One region of the Streptomyces sp. NPDC058000 genome, then DNA from elsewhere that is predicted to be linked to it. Evidence: riboswitches for the same ligand, from Rfam matches in the RefSeq annotation. Region 1 holds a riboswitch; the other holds the start of a gene.

The links. Region 1 has a riboswitch for cyclic di-AMP ahead of ACFVT2_RS26440 (M23 family metallopeptidase). Riboswitches for the same ligand answer to the same signal wherever they lie in the genome.
Region 2: it holds a riboswitch for cyclic di-AMP, as region 1 does, so the genes downstream of both, ACFVT2_RS32160 (NlpC/P60 family protein) here and ACFVT2_RS26440 (M23 family metallopeptidase) in region 1, are expected to answer to the same signal.

What each region holds. Positions count from the first base shown of each region.
Region 1 covers NZ_JBHVQS010000031.1:50,624-57,632, reverse strand. The annotation lists gene ACFVT2_RS26455 (GNAT family N-acetyltransferase) at 1-1,443, opposite strand, end outside; gene ACFVT2_RS26450 (HPr family phosphocarrier protein) at 1,645-1,926, shown strand; gene ACFVT2_RS26445 (GntR family transcriptional regulator) at 2,383-3,069, opposite strand; gene ACFVT2_RS26440 (M23 family metallopeptidase) at 3,354-4,133, opposite strand; cyclic di-AMP (ydaO/yuaA leader) riboswitch at 4,146-4,302, opposite strand; gene ACFVT2_RS26435 (M16 family metallopeptidase) at 4,611-5,993, opposite strand; gene ACFVT2_RS26430 (M16 family metallopeptidase) at 6,032-7,009, opposite strand, start outside.
Region 2 covers NZ_JBHVQS010000047.1:9,589-16,597, reverse strand. The annotation lists gene pcrA (DNA helicase PcrA) at 1-1,332, opposite strand, end outside; cyclic di-AMP (ydaO/yuaA leader) riboswitch at 1,567-1,753, shown strand; gene ACFVT2_RS32160 (NlpC/P60 family protein) at 1,761-2,894, shown strand; gene ACFVT2_RS32155 (hypothetical protein) at 3,082-3,435, opposite strand; gene ACFVT2_RS32150 (C40 family peptidase) at 3,693-4,490, shown strand; gene ACFVT2_RS32145 (alpha/beta hydrolase) at 4,809-5,933, opposite strand; gene ACFVT2_RS32140 (LuxR C-terminal-related transcriptional regulator) at 6,149-6,859, opposite strand; gene ACFVT2_RS32135 (PspC domain-containing protein) at 6,979-7,009, opposite strand, start outside.

The DNA.
Region 1 (7,009 bases):
GGCGACGGTGCTGTCGGGGACCCGGACGGTGGGGACGGCGTGGCCCAGGGGGGCGGTGCCGTGGTGGCGGGCCCCCTTGGCGACCACCACGGGTTTCACGGCGGCGGTGCGGCGGGCCAGCCGGGCGAATTTCCGGGGGTTGCCGATGGACTCCAGGTAGAGGATCGCGACGTCGGTGTGCGGGTCGTCGTACCAGAACTGGAGGAGGTCGTTGCCGGAGACGTCGGCGCGGTTGCCGGCGGAGACGAAGGTGGAGATGCCGGCGATACCGCCGTCGCCGGGGCCGCGCTCGTGCAGTCCGCTGAGCAGCGCGATGCCGATCGCTCCGGACTGGGTGAACAGGCCGATCCGGCCGGCGCCGGGCATCTGGGGGGCGAGGGAGGCGTTCAGCCGGACGTCGGGGGTGGTGTTGATCAGCCCGAAGGCGTTGGGCCCGATCAGGCGCATGCCGTAGGAGCGGGCCTGGCGGAGCAGGGCGCGCTGTTGCTCGCGGCCGTCGGGGCCGGCCTCGGCGTAGCCGGAGGAGAGGACCAGCACCCCTTGGACGCCGTGTTCGCCGCAGTCGCGGACGACGTCGGGCACGCCGGCCGGGGGGACGGCGATCACCGCCAGGTCGACCGGCTCGGGGATCTCGCGCAAGGAACGGGCGGTGGGGACGCCCTCGGGCTCCAGACGCCGCAGGTCCTCGGGGAAGGCGTGGTTGACGGCGTGCACCCGGCCGGTGAAGCCGGCGTCGAGGATGTTGCGCAGGGCGGTACGGCCGACGCCGCCGAGGGCGCGGCCGGTGCCGATGACGGCGATCGAGCCGGGGGCGAGCAGGCGTTGGACGGAGCGGGCCTCGGCGCGCTGCTCGCGGCCGCGCATCACGGCCATGGACTGCTCGGTCGGTTCGAGGTCGAACTCCAGGCGGACGACGCCGTCCTCGAAGGTGCGCTTCTGGGTGTAGCCGGCGTCCGTGAACACCTTGATCATCTTGGTGTTGGCGGGCAGGACCTCGGCGGCGAACCGGCGGATGCCTCGCTCGCGGGCGACGGCGGCGATGTGCTCCAGGAGGGCGGAGGCGACGCCACGGCCCTGATGGGCGTCCTGGACGAGGAAGGCGACCTCGGCCTGGTCGTCCTCGGGGCGCTTGGCGGGCAGTCCTCGCTCGTCGATCCGGTCGTAGCGGACGGTGGCGATGAACTCGCCGCCCACCGTGGCGGCCAGGCCGACCCGGTCGACGTAGTCGTGGTGGGTGAACCGGTGGACGTCACGGTCGGACAGGCGCGGATACGGCGCGAAGAAGCGGTAGTACTTCGATTCGTCCGAGACCTGCTCGTAGAAGGAGACCAGTCGCTCGGCGTCGGCGGGCGTGATGGGCCGGATGCGTGCCGTACCGCCGTCGCGCAGCACCACGTCGGCTTCCCAGTGGGTCGGGTAGGCGTGATCCGGCGGCGTCTGCATGCGGACAGCGTACGGCGGGGCACTGACAACGGGCTCGACGTGCGTACGCTCGTTTTTCCGGGCCTCGCCGCAGCGGGACCGAGGGCCTAAGAGGAGGGCCGGGAAGCCCGGACGGGAAGCCGGGACGAAGGGCTTCGGGACCACTCCTGACAGCGTGCAAGAATGGTCTAGACAACAGTCACGACTTTGAAGGGCAACACCATGGCTGAGCGTCGCGTCAATGTCGGTTGGGCCGAGGGCCTGCACGCCCGCCCCGCGTCGATCTTCGTCCGAGCGGCCACCGCCTCCGGTGTCCCGATAACGATCTCCAAGGCCGGCGGCAACCCCGTCAACGCCGCGTCCATGCTCGCGGTCCTGGGCCTGGGCGCCCAGGGTGGCGAGGAGATCGTGCTGGCCTCCGACGCCGAGGGGGCCGAGGCCGCGCTCGAACGCCTGGCGAAGCTGGTCGCGGAGGGCCTTGAGGAGCTCCCCGAGACCGTCTGAGGAGCGCCGGGGCCGCGCGCCCCGTCCACTGCTTCTCCTGATGCGGCCCTGCCGCGGTGACCGGGACATCCGGCTACTGCGGCGGGGCCGTTTCGTTGCGGAGGCATCGCGGGAGCCGTGGCTTCGCGGGCCAGCGCCGGTGACGTCACGGGCAGCAATCCCCCGACCGGCGTCGCACCGACGTCCGGAAGCGCGCAGGGAAACAGGACGCCGGGGCATTACGCACGACCTCTGGTATGCCTCGCCCGGAAATTGTTCCGCTGCCCTATTTCGCCATTGCAGGAATCCCCCCTAGCCCGGAGATCACCCCGGCCGGAATCTTTCTCCGATGAATTCATCGCGCCAGGATTCCGGAAATAGAGCGCGAACGCCCAGCCTCGCCCTCCCGCCTTCCCCGCCATTCCTTCCGCACGCCAGCAATTCCCCTACGCTCCCTCTTTGTATACGGGGTGATTGTTAAGTGCGGGCGCGTGCCGTGTTGACGGGCCGTTTCACCTCCCTCACAGCGGGAGCGGCACTCCGCAGCCGGTACACGGGCAGCGACCGCTGAATGTGCGCCGCCATGAGGGCGCGCGCCCGTTCCGCGTCACCACGGGCCACCGCGTCGAGCACGGCGCCGTGTTCGTCCCACGAATCGGCGGGACGGGCCGGCGGCTCCACGACGTACACCCACTCGATCTTGCGCCGCAGCTGGGTGAGGAGCGCCGTGAGGCTGGGGCTGCCGGCCGCCTGGGCGAGCGTTTCGTGGAACCAGGCATCCAGTTGACGCAGGTCTGCGGGGTGGCCGTGGCGGGCCCGTTCCCGGCCGAGTCGCACCAGGCCGCGCAATACCTTCAGGTGGGCGGAGCTGCGGCGGGCGGCTGCACGGGCGGCGCCCAGCGGCTCCAGGAGGGCGCGGACGTCGAGCAGGTCGGCAGCGTCCTGTTCGGTGAGTTCGGCGACGCAGGCGCCCGCGTGGTGGCGGGTGGTCACGAATCCCTCGGACTGGAGGGTGCGCAGTGCTTCCCGCACCGGGACCCGGGAGACTCCGTACCGCGCGGCGAGAATGTCCTCGATCAGCCGGCTTCCCGGCGTGAGCACACCCGACACAATATCGTCGCGAATCGCTGTACACACCGCGTGCGCGGAAATGTGACCTCGCATCGTCCGTGCCTCCGCCGTAATCCCCGGAAAACGTCGCCGCTCGGCGACTTTCCCCGACTCTATTCGACCGGGGCGGACTTTCCCTCGGGACGTCGTGAATTCATCGACGCTTTTCGGCCGCTGGGCGGGGGCACCGTGCGGGCGGTACGCCGAGGGCCTAGGGAGAAACCGACAGCCCCAGGGAGACACCGGTGGCCCTACGGAGACAGCAGAGCCCCGGCGCGCCAGGGGTGGCGGGCCGGGGCTCCGGGGGACGGTACTGCGGCGGAGAGGTCGCGATCAGGTCAGACGGTGACGCCGTGCGCGCGGAGGTAGGCGACCGGGTCGATGTCCGAGCCGTAGTCCGGGCCCGTCCGGGCCTCGAAGTGGAGGTGCGGACCCGTGGTGTTGCCGGTGTTGCCCGAGAGGGCGATCTGCTGGTCCGGGGTGACCGTCTGGCCGACCGTCACCCCGAAAGACGAAAGGTGACCGTATTGGGTGTACGTACCGTCGTTCATCCGGATCACGATGTTGTTGCCGTACGCACCGCCCCAGCCGACCTCGACGACGGTGCCCGAGCCCACGGCGTGGACGGGCGTACCGGAGGCGGCATGGAAGTCGATACCGGTGTGGCTGCCCGAGGACCAGAGGCCGCTGGACGCCTTGTACCCGGTGGAGACGTAGGAACCGGTCACGGGTGCGACGAAGGTGTTGAGGCGCTTGCGCTCGGCCTCGCGGGCGGCGCGCACCTTGGCCGCGCGCTCCTCGTCGGCCCGCTTCTTCGCCACCTCGGCCAGCCGAACGGCCTCGGCCTCGGCCTTCGCCCGGGCCGCGGTGGCCTCGGCGGCCGCCTGCTGCGCGTCGGCCTGGGCCTCGATCCGCACGGCGAGTTCGTCACCCATCACGACGGACTGCTGGAGACCGGTGTCGCGGGGGGCCGACTCGTCCGTGGCGGCCAGCGCGGGCGACGCCACGGAGGCGACGACACCAGAGGCCGCGAGGGTGGCTATGCCGGCGAGGTTGCGGGTGGTACGAGCGGTGCGGCTCGCACGGCGGTGCTTCCCGGTGGCACGGGTGAACGCCATGTACTGGCTGGTCCTTTCCTTCCCTCTCGCCTACCGGGTTAGCTGACGGGTTCGGAGCAGGAAGGTCTCCTACGGACTCCTCCGAAGAGGGGTCCGATTCACCCCAAGGGACGGGTGGGTCCCCGGCTCCCCTGGCTCGCGCCGTACGGGGACTCGGCGATGACTGTCCGGTGCCACTGTTGTGGCGGACTTGTGACGAACAGCCGGACCGACGCTAAACGGGACAACTTTCAATCGGCAAACAGAACCGGATTTTTGTGCGGTACGCCACACGCGAATCGGGCAGCCGACGCAAGCGGGCGGGCAGCACCAGCCGCCCGCCGGACACGACCCCACGGAGTCACGCACTCCCGGCGCGCAGCCGACCAGGCAGGCGCACAAAGCGGCCCCCGTGGCAAGTAACCGCCACGGGAGCCGCTTTGTCGATAAGTCTCAATGAGTGACGAGCCGTCGGGTGACCGGACGTCACGCGGACGGTCAGCCGCTGACGACCGTCACCTCGCCGATGCCCAGCGCCTTGACGGGCTCGGCGATCTGCGCCGCGTCACCCACCAGGACCGTCACCAACCGGTCCACCGGGAAGGCGCTGACGACCGCCGCGGTCGCCTCGACCGTGCCGGTCTCCGCGAGCCGGACGTACAACTGCGCCTGGTAGTCGTCCGGGAGCTGCTGCTCCACCTGGTCGGCCAGTGTCCCGGCGACGGCGGCGGCGGTCTCGTACTTCAGCGGCGCGACGCCGACGAGGTTCTGCACCGCCACGTCACGCTCGGCGTCCGTCAGCCCCTCTGCCGCGAGGGTGCGCAGCACCGTCCACAGGTCCTGGAGGGCCGGCCCGGTGGACGCCGTGTCCACCGACCCGCTGATGGCGAGCAGCGCGGCGCCGGTCGCCCCCTCCGGGGAGGACGGCGCGGAGGAGCGCAGGACCTGCCCGAAGGAGCGCACCCCGTAGGTGTAGCCCTTCTCCTCGCGCAGCACCCGGTCCAGACGGGACGTGAGGGTGCCGCCGAGGCAGTATGTGCCGAGCACCTGGGCGGGCCACACCTGGTCGTGCCGATCGGCGCCGATCCGGCCGATGAGCAGCTGCGTCTGGACGGCGCCGGGACGGTCGACGATCACCACACGGCCGGTGTCGTCGGCGACGACCGGGGACGGCTTCGGCGGCTCGACGACGGAGCCCGTCCAGGCGCCCAGGGTGTCGGCCAGCGCCGCGTCCAGGTCGACGCCGGTGAAGTCACCGACGACGACGGCGGTGCCCGTGGCGGGCCGGATGTGCGTGTCGTAGAAGGCGCGGACGGCGGCCGCGTCGATCCGCACGACGGTCTCCTCGGTGCCCTGCCGGGGCCGGGACATCCGGGAGGTGACCGGGAAGAGCTCCTTGGACAGCGCCATCGCGGCGCGCCGGGCCGGGTTGGCCAGCTCGTGCGGGATCTCGTCGAGGCGGTTGCGGACCAGCCGCTCGACCTCGCTGTCCGGGAAGGCGGGGGCGCGCAGCGCGTCGGCCAGCAGGCCGAGGGCGCGCGGCAGCCGGGAGGCCGGGACCTCCAGGGAGACCCGTACGCCGGGGTGGTCGGCGTGCGCGTCCAGGGTGGCTCCGCAGCGCTCCAGCTCGGCGGCGAACTCCTCGGCGGTGTGCTTGTCGGTGCCCTCGGACAGGGCACGGGCCATGATCGTGGCGACGCCGTCGAGGCCCTCGGGCTCGGACTCCAGAGGGGCGACGAGGTTGATCTCCACGGCGACGACCTGCTGGCCGGGACGGTGGCTGGTCAGGAGGGTCAGCCCATTGGGCAGCTGGCTGCGCTCGGGCGCGGGGAAGGCCCACGGCTTGGGGGCGCCGCCACGCGGCTGCGGGTGGAACTCCATGGTGCTCACGGGGGCGTCTGCGGGGGTGGTGGCGTCGGTCACTTGGCCGCCTCCTCTTCCTCGGTGCCGGCGGCGTCGGTCTGCGCGGTGGGCTCGTAGACGAGCACGGCGCGGTTGTCGGGGCGCAGCCGGGCCTTGGCGGCCGCCTGCACCTCCAGCGGGCTGATCTCCAGGACGCGCTGGACGGCGGTCAGCGCGAGCTGCGGGTCGCCGAACAGGACGGCGAAGCGGCACAGTTCGTCGGCGCGGCCGCTGACCGTGGCGAGCCGGTCCAGCCATTCGCGCTCCAGTTGGGCCTGGGCCCGCTCCATCTCCTCCGGCGTCGGCCCCACTTCGGCGAAGCGGGCCAGCTCCTCGTCGACGGCGGCCTCGATGGCGGGCACCTCCGCGCCACCGGACGCCTTCACGTCCAGCCAGCCCAGCGAGGGCGCGCCCGCCAGCCGCAGCAGGCCGAAGCCCGCGGCGACGGCGCTGCGGTCGCGCCGCACCAGGCGGTTGTACAGGCGGGAGGACTCGCCGCCGCCCAGGATGGTGAGCGCGAGGTCGGCGGCGTCCGCCTCACGGGTGCCGTCGTGCGGGAGGCGGTACGCGGCCATCAGGGCACGGGAGGGGACATCCTCCGCCACGACGGTGCGGATCTGCTCGCCGATGGTCTCGGGCAGGCTGCCGTCGCGCGGCGGCTGCTTGCCGTCGTGCGATGGGATCGAGCCGAAGTACTTCTCCACCCAGGCCAGCGTCTGCTCGGGGTCGATGTCGCCCACGATGGACAGGACCGCGTTGTTGGGCGCGTAGTAGGTGCGGAAGAAGGCCCGCGCGTCCTCCAGGGAGGCGGCGTCGAGGTCGGCCATCGACCCGATGGGCGTGTGGTGGTACGGGTGGCCGTCCGGGTACGCCATGGCCGTCAGCTTCTCGAAGGCCGTGCCGTAGGGGACGTTGTCGTAACGCTGGCGGCGCTCGTTCTTGACGACGTCGCGCTGGTTCTCCAGGGATTCGTCGTCGAGTGCGACCAGCAACGA
Region 2 (7,009 bases), on a different contig from region 1:
GTAGGGCAGTCCGACCCGGATGAAGATCTCCTCGAAGACCCGGGACTGGGCGTTGGTGCGGTAGAAGACCGCGACGTCGCCGGCCTTGGCGTCGCGGGCGTCGGTGAGCCGGTCGATCTCGTCGGCGACGAACTGGGCCTCGTCGTGCTCGGTGTCGGCCACATAGCCGGTGATCTTCGGGCCGGCGCCGGCGTCCGTCCAGAGGTTCTTGGGGCGGCGGTTCTCGTTGCGCTCGATGACGGCGTTGGCGGCGGAGAGGATCGTCTGCGAGGAGCGGTAGTTCTGCTCCAGCAGGATCGTGGTGGCGTCCGGGTAGTCCTCCTCGAACTGGAGGATGTTGCGGATCGTGGCGCCGCGGAAGGCGTAGATCGACTGGTCGGCGTCACCGACCACGCACAGCTCGGCGGCGGGCGTCTCGGGCGTGCCCGGGCCGACCAGTTCGCGGACGAGGGTGTACTGGGCGTGGTTGGTGTCCTGGTACTCGTCGACGAGGACGTGGCGGAAGCGGCGGCGGTAGTGCTCGGCGACGTCCGGGAACGCCTGGAGCAGGTGGACCGTCGTCATGATGATGTCGTCGAAGTCCAGGGCGTTGGCCTCGCGCAGCCGCGACTGGTACATCGCATACGCCTGGGCCAGGGTCTTCTCAAAACCGTCGGCCGCCGTGCCCGCGAAGCTCTCCTCGTCGATGAGCTCGTTCTTGAGGTTGGAGACCTTCGCGCTGAAGGACTTGGGCGGGAAGCGCTTGGGGTCCAGATCGAGATCGCGGCAGACCAGGGCCATCAGGCGCTTGGAGTCGGCCGCGTCGTAGATCGAGAAGGAGGAGGTGAAGCCGAGCCGCTTGGACTCGCGGCGCAGGATCCGCACACAGGCGCTGTGGAAGGTGGAGACCCACATCGCGTTGGCCCGCGGGCCGACCAGGTCCTCGACGCGCTCCTTCATCTCGCCCGCGGCCTTGTTGGTGAAGGTGATCGCGAGGATCTGGCCGGGGTGGACGTGGCGCTCGGCGAGCAGGTGGGCGATGCGGTGGGTGAGCACCCGGGTCTTGCCGGAGCCGGCGCCGGCGACGATCAGCAGCGGGCTGCCGCTGTGCGCCACGGCGGCCTTCTGCTGGTCGTTGAGCCCCTCCAGGAGCGCCGCCGGGTCGATGGGCGGGCGGGCGGCACCGTCGCGGTAGTACGGCTCCCTGGGGGCGGGCGCGTCGAACTGCCCGCCGAAGAGGTCGGCGGGGACCTCCTCCGGGGCCGGACCGGGCTCGTCCTCGGGCGGCGGCGGGGGCTCCTCGTCCGGGGGGCCGAGGTCCGCCAGGAAGCTGTCGTCAAAGAGGCTGCTCATCGCCCACCGAGTCTAGGCCGCCGCACTGACAACCGGTCCCGGAGTCCCGGATTGGCCGGTACCGCTCCGGATCGGGCAATTCCTTGTGCGACCTGGGGCAAACCCGGGGCCGCTCACATTCAGGTCACAAAAAGGTTTCGGGCATATCGAACACCAGCCTTCACAGAAGCCACACGAGTTGGCTACGGTCTCGCTCGGGCAGCCCGCCGTCCCCGCGGACGACAGCGTTCGCACGGGCCGCCCCCGCCGAGTCCGGTCCTGCCCTCAAAGGCACCCGGAGCCGGGGACCCACCAGCACCACCGGGGTGAATCGACCGGTGCGACCGTCGCCAGGCGGACGCACCAGTCGTAGGGCAAGCCTTCCGTCAGCAGACCGCCCGAACCCGACAGCTAACCCGGTAGGCGGTCCACGGAAGGAGTCGCCGGCCTTGGCGTCCCATCGCAAGCCGCGCACCCCCATACTCGCCACGCCCGGCGGCCGTCGTACGGCAACCGGGCTCACCACCGCCGCCCTCGCCTCGGTCACCCTGCTCTCGCAGACCGCGAACGCGGCCCCGAAGGCACCCCAGCCGACCGTCGAAGAGGTCAAGGCGAAGGTCGACGGCCTCTACCAGCAGGCCGAGGTCGCCACCCAGAAGTACAACGCCGCCAAGGAGAAGGCGGACGGCCAGCAGCGCACCGTGAACCGCCTGCTCGACGAGGCGGCCCGACGCGCGGACAAGATGAACGAGTCCCGGCGCCGGCTGGGCGCGTTCGCCTCGGCGCAGTACCAGAGCGGCGGGATCAGCCCGACCGCCCAGCTGATGCTCGCCAAGGACCCGCAGCAGTTCGTCGACCGCAACCATCTGATGGAGCAGTTGACCGGGCAGCAGAAGCAGGCGATCACCGACTACCAGGAGCAGGCCGCGGCCGCCTCCCGCCAGCGGGCCGAGGCCACCAGCAGCCTGGAGAGCCTCCAGCAGTCGCAGACGTCCCTGAAGGAGAACAAGAGAAGCGTTCAGACCAAGCTGGCCGAGGCACGCCAGCTGCTGTCCCGGCTGACCGCCCAGGAGAAGGCGCGGCTGGCCGAACTGGAGCGCCAGAAGGAGGCCGAGGCCGAGCGCAAGGCCGCCGAACAGGCCCGCAAGGAGCGGCAGCAGCAGCCCAGCGGCGGCAGCAGCAGCGGCTCCGGCCAGGGCTCCGGGGGCGGCACGTCCGACAGCGGCTCGTCCTCCACCAAGGCCCAGAAGGCGCTCGCCTTCGCCCGCGCCCAAATAGGCAAGCCGTACGTCTGGGGCGCGACCGGGCCCAGCTCCTATGACTGCTCGGGGCTGACACAGGCCGCGTGGAAGGCGGCCGGGGTCGACCTGCCGCGCACGACCTGGGACCAGGTCAAGGTCGGCAGCCGGGTCGGCACCAGCGATCTCCAACCCGGCGATCTGGTGTTCTTCTTCAACGACATCAGCCACGTCGGGATGTACATCGGCGGCGGCCAGATGATCCACGCCCCGCACCCGGGCGCCAGCGTCCGGGTGGAGTCGATCTACTACATGCCGATCTACGGCAGCGTCCGGCTCGGGTAGCCGGCATGCGGGCGCGCACCCCGCGCCCGCGCGGAACCCACCCCCCACAGCCACCCCCCACACGCCACCGCGCGGTCATCCTCCGCCTCCGGAGTACGGAGCGGGATGACCGCGCGGTGAGCCGTTGGTACGGCGGTGCGGCGCCGGGGCCGCCGGGCGGGGGCCGGGGGCCGAGCCGCCGGGGTGCTCAGGTCCAGAGCACCGCGATGAAGATGTTGAGCATGGTGAGCCCACCGACCGCGCCGAAGAGCGGCTTGGCGAGCTTCTCCTCGTCGCGCTTGACGTAGACCAGCGCCAGGATCACCACCAGGACGGCCATCTTGATGCCGATCTTGATGTTGTTGAGCGAGTGGCCCTGCATCTGGTTCAGGCCGACCATCACGATGCCGGTGACCAGCATCGTCAGCGCACCGTGCAACATGGCCGGCACGAAGCGGGCGGTACCCGCGCTCATCGCCTTCATCTGGGTCAGGAAGCCGCCCAGGAGAGAGGCGATGCCGATGATGTGCAGCGCGACGAAGACATTGATTACTACGTCCATAGTGCTGGATCGTATCCGCCCCATAGCACGCTCTTTCCGGCAGGGCGCCCGTGATGCCCGCTTCGGTCAGGGCCCGCCGCTCCCGCCCCTCCCCCGGCCGCCGGCCGGTCATCGCCGCGCGGCAGTCGCTCGGAATCGGACAATGCCGGGCAAGGGGGGTCCACACCGTGACCCCGGGCTTAGCTTCCTCCTGCAGACGACCGGGCCCACACCCCGCCGGTCGCATTCGCCCCGCAGGGAAGGAAGTGACGGCCGCCATGGCGTCGCACCACACGGCCGGAGAGCGGCCGCCGCTCGCACCCCCGCCGGCCGACACCCGCACCGCCCGCGGCACCCGCACCGGGCTGCTCCTCGTCGCGGACCCGCAGCGCTACCTGGACGGCGCCACGGTGCTGGAGCGCACGGGCAGCCACCAGGCGACCGCGGTGGCGGGCTGGGCCCGCCGCCTCGGCAGCGTCCGCCGCCTCGGCAACCACCCCACGGCCGCCCCGGAACCCACACCGAAGCCCCCGGCCACCGCGGAACGCGCACGGGAGGCCACGGCCACCGCGCAACACCCGCCGCCCCCCGCCACCACCACGGACCGCGCACCGAAGCCCACAACCACCCCGGAACGGGCACTGAAGCCCACGGCCGCCGTAGAACGCGCGCTGAAGCCCACGACCGCCCCGCGCACCGTACTTGCCCCTCCCGCCCCGGCACCGGACGGCCGTGCCGCCCTGGCGGTGGCCTTCGCCCACAGCGCCCTGGGCAAGCCCTACGCCTGGGGCGCGACCGGCCCGGCCGCATACGACTGCTCCGGACTGACCCTGGCCGCCTGGCACGCCGGCGGAGTCGCGCTGCCCCGGACCACCTACACCCAGATCACCTCAGGCGCCCGCGTCGACTGGCCCCAACTCATCCCCGGGGACCTGGTGTTCTTCTACTCCGGCATCAGCCACGTGGGCCTCTACATCGGCGGCGGCGAGATGATCCACGCCCAGCATCCGGGCACACCCGTCCAGATCGCCCCGATCGACCGGATGCCCTTCGCGGGCGCGACCCGCCCGGGCTAGGGACTGTCGTCAAGCCCCCGTCGCCTGCCCAACAAGCGCGCCGGGCGGCGACCACCAGGCGGCCGTGTGACGGCCAACGGGCGGGTGAGCGTCGGCCGCCCGCCCCTCTCCGGCCGGTCCGGGGCGAGCTGCGCCCCTTCGACGTCGAAGCGCCGCCCCAGTCCCCCACCGCTGTCGACCCACATCCCGCCACCCCCGGTTTCGCCGTACGTGACCTCCGTCACTCGCACAACGCTCCCCGGCACGGCTCTGTGCCCACTTCCGGAAACTCCGGCGGAGATTCACCGGAACGATGAACTCCGCCGGCTTCCCGGCCGCCTACCCCCGCAGGAACAGCCCGAACCACCGGAAGATCTCCGGCACTTGGCGCTTCCAGACCGGCACCGTGTGTCCGCCCGCACCGGACGAGATCTGCTGGACGGTCACCGACGTCGGGTTCTTGGCGATCTCCTTGAGGCCGACCCCTGCCTGGTAGCCGTCGCCGTTCGCGCCCGAGATGTACAGCGCGAGGCGGGGCGGCTTCCCGGCCGCGTTGGCGGCCTTCAGGATGTGCAGCGGGTTGGTCTCGACGCGCAGCTTGGGGTCCTTGCCGGCGAGCGAATCACGTTCTATGGCCGGGTCGTTGTAGCCGGACATGCCGACCGCGGCGCGGTACCGGTCCGGGTGGGCCAGCGCCAGCTTGGTGGCGCAGTGGGCGCCCGCCGAGTAGCCGGCCAGGCCCCAGGAGTCCGGCTTGTCGCCGGCCCGGAAGTTGTCGATCACCATCTGACGGACGTCGACGGTCAGCCAGCTGTCGGCGTTGACCTTGCCGGGGAGGTTGACGCACCCGCTGTCGGCGTTGGGCAGGACGTTGGTCCGCGGCGCCACCAGGATGAACGGCTTGACCGCCCCGCTCTGCATCAGCGACCCGAGCTGCTCGTTGGCCTTGAGCGATCCGAACCAGGACTTGGCGGACCCGGGGTAGCCGGGCAGCAGCTCGACCACCGGGAACTTCTTCTGCTTATAGGCGGGGTCGTTGTACTGCGGCGGCAGCCAGACGTACACCTCGCCGTTGACGCCCGAGATCCGGCCCTTGAGATCGGTCATCTGGACGCCGGGGCCCATCACCGGGTCATCGGCCGGCCGGAACTGCTGGAGCACCTTGGGCTCGTCCTTGAGGTTCTTGCCGCCCAGGCCGTCCGCGCCGAGGTTCCGCGCCTGGTCGATGTGGTTGCCGGTGCCGAGCAGGTCGCCCCAACTGTCGTAGAGGTTATTGGCGTTGTTGACCATGACGAAGACCACCGTGATAGCGGTGACCTGCGCGAACAACAACATCAGCAGCCGTGCCAGCCCCCGCAGCGGAGGTGGTCCGGCCACTCGACCCCACAGGGTGAACGGCAGCACGAGGGCGACGATCAACAGCAGGATCGAGAAGAGGAAGAAGGGCGTACCCGTCAGGCTCATCGGATCTCGTTTCCAGGACGTATGCGCGTAGGGCGTGGGCGTGGTTCCGGCCCCGCCTTCGGGCAGCGAGCCTCTCCGGGCCCTTAGATGGCGATCCGCGCGATCCTGGTTGCCCGCCTTGGGCCCTTCTTTACGCGCCCCGTCCGTGCCCGCCGCATCGGGGACGGATCCCGATCATCCGCCCCCGGTCGCCCCCTTCTCGACAAAACCGCAGGTCAGACCAGCCGCCGCGCGGCCGCCCACCGCGTGAGTTCATGGCGGTTGGAGAGCTGGAGCTTGCGGAGAACGGCCGAGACATGTGACTCAACCGTCTTGACGGAGATGAACAACTGCTTGGCGATCTCCTTGTAGGCGTACCCGCGGGCGATCAGCCGGAGCACCTCACGCTCACGCTGGGTGAGGCGGTCCATGTCCTCGTCCACCGGCGGGGCGTCCGTCGAGGCGAAGGCGTCCAGCACGAACCCGGCCAGCCGCGGTGAGAAGACCGCGTCGCCGTCGGCCACCCGGAAGATCGCGTCGACCAGGTCCGTGCCGGTGATCGTCTTGGTGACGTAGCCGCGGGCGCCGCCGCGGATGACCCCGATGACGTCCTCGGCCGCGTCGGAGACGGAGAGCGCCAGGAACCGCACCGGCCGCTCGGGGTCGGCCATCATCGCGGCGCTGCGGCGCAGCACCTCGACGCCGCCGCCCCCGGGGAGGTGTACGTCCAGGAGGACGACCTCGGGGCGGGTGGCGGTGATGACCGTGATCGCCTGGTCGACGTCGGCGGCCTCGCCGACCACCTCGACCCGGGTGAGCTCGGTCCGGCCGATCTCGGCCTGGACGCCGGCCCGGAACATCCGGTGATCGTCGACCAGCACGACCCGTACGGTGCGGCCCTGGTCCTCGCCGCCGGCCTCGCCCTGCTGTGCGTCGTCGCTGCTCATCTCGTCCGTCCGTCCTTCGGTGTCTGCCTCGTCATGATCCCCTGCCCCGGTCCGCGGTGCCCCCACGGGCCCGTGGAGGCCCCCGGCGTCCTCCGGGGCGGCCGGTGATGTCGCCGCGCTCATTCCGGCCTCCCCTCCCCGCTGGTGCGG